DNA from 2 places in the Cohnella abietis genome. Region 2 is predicted to be linked to the other one. Evidence: riboswitches for the same ligand, from Rfam matches in the RefSeq annotation. Region 2 holds a riboswitch; the other holds the start of a gene.
The links. A riboswitch is a leader RNA that binds a small molecule or an ion and turns the genes downstream of it on or off. The one in region 2 is predicted to bind ZMP and ZTP.
Positions count from the first base shown of each region.

Region 1: another riboswitch for ZMP and ZTP. It lies ahead of KCTCHS21_RS27940 (TIGR01440 family protein); the one in region 2 lies ahead of KCTCHS21_RS15855 (IMP cyclohydrolase).

Region 1 covers NZ_AP019400.1:6,367,340-6,370,454, forward strand. The annotation lists gene KCTCHS21_RS27935 (serine hydroxymethyltransferase) at 111-1,358, opposite strand; gene KCTCHS21_RS27940 (TIGR01440 family protein) at 1,401-2,021, opposite strand; ZMP/ZTP riboswitch at 2,196-2,278, opposite strand; gene KCTCHS21_RS27945 (low molecular weight protein arginine phosphatase) at 2,323-2,913, opposite strand; gene KCTCHS21_RS27950 (manganese efflux pump MntP) at 2,951-3,115, opposite strand, start outside.
Region 2 covers NZ_AP019400.1:3,662,168-3,665,282, reverse strand. The annotation lists gene KCTCHS21_RS15860 (DUF1572 family protein) at 1-365, shown strand, start outside; partial or broken gene KCTCHS21_RS31155 (transposase) at 692-900, shown strand; ZMP/ZTP riboswitch at 1,674-1,751, shown strand; gene KCTCHS21_RS15855 (IMP cyclohydrolase) at 1,802-2,521, shown strand; gene KCTCHS21_RS15850 (phosphotransferase) at 2,678-3,115, shown strand, end outside.

The DNA of each region.
Region 1 (3,115 bases), 2.7 Mb from region 2:
AGAGGCTTATTTTTGAATGATTGGCTGTAAAACAACAACAAACCGGAAACCAATGTGAATTGGCTCCCGGTTTGTTCATCATAAATCAATGATGCTATTTTAATCCAGAATTAATACCCTAATGTCGGGTAAAGTGGATATCTGCTAGACAGCTCAGCTACAAGTCCACGCGCTTTCTCAAGCGTCGCCTGATCTTCCGGGTTTTTCAGTGTTAGAGCGATAACTTTAGCAATAGTTTTCATATCTTCTGTTCCCATACCGCGAGTAGTAACAGCAGGAGTACCAATCCGAATACCGCTAGTAACGAACGGACTAGTTGGGTCAAAAGGAATTGCGTTCTTGTTAACTGTGATGGCTACGGAATCCAGAACGTGCTCAGCCACTTTACCAGTAATGTTCAAGCTGCGAGTATCGATCAGCATCAAGTGGTTGTCTGTTCCTCCAGACACAATGTTTAAGCCTTCAGCAACAAGAGCTTCAGCCAATGCTTTAGCATTAACAACAACGTTACGAGCGTAATCTTTAAAGGACGGCTCAAGAGCTTCGCCGAAAGCTACTGCTTTAGCAGCGATGATGTGCATAAGCGGTCCGCCTTGCGTACCTGGGAATACTGCTTTATCAATTGCAGCCGCCCAAGGCTGGCGACAAAGGATCAAACCGCCGCGTGGTCCACGAAGGGTTTTGTGAGTCGTTGTTGTAACAAAATGTGCATGTGGTACTGGACTCGGGTGCTCACCACCAGCAACCAATCCTGCAATATGAGCCATATCAACCATGAATAGAGCGCCTACGTCATTAGCGATTTGACCCAGTTTAGCGAAATCAATCGTACGAGGGTATGCGGATGCACCAGCAACGATAAGACGAGGACGGTGCTTGAAAGCAGCTTTGCGCACTTCATCATAGTCAATCGTGAAAGTTTTCTCATCTACACCATATGCAACGAAGTTATATAGCAAACCTGAAGCATTGGCAGGGTTACCATGTGTTAAATGTCCGCCATGAGCAAGATTCATACCCAGAACTGTATCTCCTGGCTTAAGTACTGCCAAGTAAACAGCCAAATTCGCTTGTGCGCCAGAGTGAGGCTGTACGTTAGCATGCTCTGCACCAAACAATTCCTTCGCACGGTCACGAGCGATTTGTTCAGGAATGTCTACATACTCACAACCGCCATAGTAACGCTTGCCTGGATAGCCTTCTGCATACTTGTTTGTCAGCACGGTACCCATCGCTTCCAGAACCGCTTCACTTACGATATTTTCAGAGGCAATCAATTCAATATTGTCACGTTGACGCTGCAATTCCAAGTTAAGAGCTTTAACAATTTCAGGGTCCTGCTTACGTAAGTTTTCCAACATAGTAGTAAATCCTCCCAAATGTTTTATAATTTTATTTCATTAATCACAAATTTTCGGCATTACTTCATTGCTAGGTGATTGTTTCAAAAGCTCACTGGCTTGCTTATCTGGCAAGAAATATTCAGCGCGTGACCCACCAATCAATCTCGGACGAGTCATTGCCATATTCACTCTCGCCTGACCAATCAAGCGAATTGTTGGTCTCAGTGGCACAGCAACAGGACGAAGGTGCATCCCAATCATTGTCTCGCCGATATCCATTCCAGCATGAACCTGAACGTATTCCACCAGACAAGGATCTTTCATCTGCCGATAGGCGAATGAAGCCATCGAACCACCAGCCTTGGGAACAGGTACAGCAGACACTTCCGTCCAGCCTTGCGCTTCCGCTAGGACACGCTCGGTTACAAGTGCTCGGTTCAAATGCTCGCAGCATTGCCATACCACTTGAAAATCAAATTGCTCCCGAGCCTTCTGAACACCGATGTGAATTTGCTCTGCTACAATCTCCGTGCCCAAAGTGCCGATATGATGACCCTGCACCTCACTTGTACTGACTCCCATCACGATCATCTGCCCTGCGCGCAATCCACTCGTTTGCACCAGTTCAGAAAGCAAAAGCTCCACTTGATCGGCTATAAATTGAGAATTTGAAGCCATGACAAGACCTCCCTATAGCTTGGCTGTCGCACAGATGACAATAAGGGTATTATACCTGAATTCACCTGTCTCAAACAGCTGGGCCAAAGTATGTTAAGGACGCTGGACCATCTCCTTCACACCTAGGATTTCAGCAAATAAAGTCAAAAAAGAGCACACGTGCTTACGCACGTTGCTCTTTGCCCAGGCGACCGGCCGTCATTCCGATGCTCCACCGTGGTTTGCTCCACTTGTCGTCGCCAGTTACATCGGAACCTTGAAGTTGTAGCTTTATCATAACCAAGGACGAAGCAAAAATCAATCACCGATCTTTGAAATCTGAGTCTAGCTTGTCGACTAATGTCAATAAAATATCTTCTATCTCATCTGCGCATTGCTCATATAGTGTTAAGGGACCTCCGAACGGGTCCGCGATGTCAAAGTCGGGTATGTTGCGTTGGAGCTCGAACAGACGTGCACGCTGTTCCGTGCTTAGGTTCTGGCCTAAGGCTTGTCTAACCTGCCACTCTGAGTACAATTGCTCAGCCTCGGCCACATCATCCATGACAGGGTCTCCCCGCAAAGCATATTCCTTAAGCGTAAAGGTCTTGGACAAAGCTTCGGGAAAACGCTGCAAAATCGCTCGTTTATGTCCGGCAGTCATTGTTAATATTAAATTTGCCCAAACAACCTCATCTGCCGACAACATCGTAGATGCTCCAGGCAAAGCAAGGTTTCGTTTTCTAAGTGTCACAGCTGCGTGAGAAGAAATTGGTAACCCGTTAGCAGTAGCAACACCAGCAGAACGAATTTCTATCGGCTTTCCGCTACGCTCGGCCAAATCCTTAAGCATGGCTTCGGCCATCGGACTTCGGCAAGTATTACCCGTACATACAATTAAAACTCGGTTCATTTTCTCCCCCCCAGTACTCTTGGTTGAGTTTTGAAGCTCATACTAGAAATAATAGACCAAATGCGAACAAAATGACACCGCCAAGTGCCTCTCCATATCCTCCCATGGAACGGCTCGCCCTTCTTCCTATCATCAAACCGAGCACACTCATTAATCCCCCGAACAAACCAAACATCAGAACCGTAAGAAGCACGTGTGCGGA
Region 2 (3,115 bases):
CTTGGAGAGATAGAGATTCGGAATTTGAGAATGATATTGAAACGAAAGATGAGCTTTTAAAGAAATGGGACGAAGGCTGGACATGTCTACTGAATGCAATAGATTCCATTACAACTGATCAATTATTACAAATTGTGTATATTCGCAATGAAGGACATACAATTATTGAGGCCATTAATAGACAGTTAGCACATTATCCATATCACGTCGGACAGATTGTTTATGCTGCAAAAATGTTAAATAAGAGTAGCTGGAAAAGCCTATCTGTTCCAAAGAATGGCTCTAAACAATATAATAACGATAAATTCTCAAAAGAAAGAGCTATAAAAAATTTTATAGATGAAGAACTGAACAAATCGAAATAAATTATTAACGGTACTTGCCAATAATCACTTCAAATATTTGTGTGTACAAAAAGCTAATTGTGCCGTTCGGTGGCATTACAGAGTAGACCAAAGGTACAATCCTATAGCTCAAAGCAACAAAAAGCAACTGAGAGTAATTAGTTGCTTTTTGTTGCTTCCTTGTTTGAATACACGTACTTTTTAAGTGTTGTCCAGTTTAATTCCTTGCATTGAATCTGTCATTCGAAAGGAAGCAATAACTCACATTCCGTTAGGTATCTTCCGGATTTCTAAAAGAAAGTCTATCTTTTGATTCCAGCTGTTCGAATGCAGTGTTCGCAGTGTGATATGACCTGAAAGGGGAGATGATGCTCGATCTATTACCCGGACGAAAGCTTGTGGATTTACGTGCATATGCCGAGCACCATCCGGATTCCTGTGCTGACACCTTGTACAGTTGTGATGGACTTATCACACATGGATCAGCGAATGTTTTCCAAAGGCTTTTCGAATCGCCGATCGCTTTAACGTATATGGCTATATGATAGAGGCTCTCAATTCTAAGGGGTGCATTTCATTACGCTCTGCAGGCTTTTTTTATCGAGGAAAGAATTGGTACAGAATTAAAAGAGCCCCTTCATGGCAGATCATGAGGGGGGGATACTTAAGTTGATGTAACGGATATATAGCATCATGTCATCAGGCTGCCGAAGGCTCAAGCCGGGTTTTATGGGGAAAATTTATATTAGCGGATATTTGTCAGTGTAAAAGTAAAAAGCGAAGAACGAACCTAAATCTAGGCAACTGCATAGTGTGAAAAAGAGTGATATTTCAGATCTGCGGAGGTTATGTGATGAGTTATCAATATCCAGCAACTCAAGAACGAGTTCTGTACCACGCGGACCCTAACGTAGTTACTACTTTAAGGTCAATTCGGGATCGTGTATATCAAATATCCAGCACGCATTTAAATCAACGAGTACATGTTCAGACCCTAGACGGTAATACCTACGAAGGTGTAATTGTACATGTCGATAGTAGACACGTTTGTATAAGGGTTTCACAACCATCAGGACAACGTGCCTTCTTTGGTCCTAGTGAGGCGGCGATTCTTACTTTAGTGCTCTTCGAATTGCTTGTTATCGTTTTGTTGGCATGAATACTGTTAAGGTAACTAGATTTAAGTAAATTGAACCGATACGTACTAGCTTTGTAATTACAGTAACTGTTCAGCTATCGGGCAGTAGAGCATTGTAGCCTTTGGTGTTGTTTAAGCCATGGTCATAATTGATTTTACTAGCAGTAATTGCTATTATAGGAAGTAATTTAGAACTTATATGTGACTGGCGAAGCATGGGGATCCATGAGGAAGCATATAAGTTGGAGCCGTACGCCTGGGCAGAGGTAAGGGGAATTTCCCCTTACCTCTTTATGTTTACTCGAGAGGAGCAAGAGCAGTGAAAACAGTTCAACAAGATTTGTTTGAAAATCCATATCCCGGAAGAACGCTTATCGTAGGAATGACTCCTTCCGGGTCGCATTATGTACAGGTGTATTGGATTATGGGGAGAAGCACGAACAGCCGCAACCGCGTCTTTGAACTGGATGGATGGAGCGTAAAGAACAAAGCACTTGATCCCGCACAAATGGAAGATCCATCACTAATTATTTATTATCCTATTCGACATTGGGAGAACGTGCACATTGTCTCGAATGGTGATCAAACTGATACTATCTATGATGGGTTGCAGCATAACCGGACCTTCGAACAATCGTTAATGCTTCGAGAGTTTGAACCTGACGCTCCACACTTTACACCGAGAATTTCAGCCGTGATTAACACAGACCTTAAACAGTACAGTTTGTCGATTTTAAAAACACATGAAAACGACCCTTCAGTTTGCTTACGTAATAGTTATCAATACAGCAAGTTTAAGAGTGGCATTGGTCACTGCATTCACACGTATAACTCTGAGCAGAATGGTGTACTAAAGCCATTTGAAGGTGATCCTTTCGAAGTACCACTATTCGATTCAAATAATGAAATAGCAGACTTTTACTGGGAACGTATCAATGCTGAAAACAAAATCGCATTGTTGGTAAAGTTTATTAATGTTTCAAATCAAGATATTCAATTCCAAATTCGAAATAAGCATTCAACTAACGGGACACTATAGCTCAATAAGCAACTAGAACGAGGCTGTCGGCAAGGATCGGCAGTCTCGTTGCGCTAACAGGGAGGATAGTTTAGTTATTCCTTGAATACTACAATGAGTGAATAGAATTTACGAAGATTTTTGAAAACCAGAATCTCATTTGAGGTGTAGTTTATTTTGGAGAACTTACAGTTTTTATTTAAGGACCCAATAACTCAACAATCAGAATTAAGCCCTGGATACGATGATCATGCAAGTGATGTGTGGCTTGTAAAAACAGAGAATGAAGAGGTTGTTGTCCGAACAACAAGAATGTTAGAGAGACCTAATAATGACTTTTGGTATGGATGTAATAAGTTGTTCGGGGTTGACCCAAGAAATGTCCATGAGATGGAGTATATTAATAACACCTTGAGAAAGTTCAGCACTATTCCTATTCCTAAAGTAATAAGAAAAGGAAGCATGAACGAAAGACAATTTGTTGTTGTAGAAAAACTAGAAGGGGGAGTTTGTCGTTCTTTTGACGATCAGCCACAATCATTAATTGAAAGTTTAGGCGAGGGAATAGCAAGTATACATAAATATAAATCCGATTATGTAGGAACAGCTTCAGGT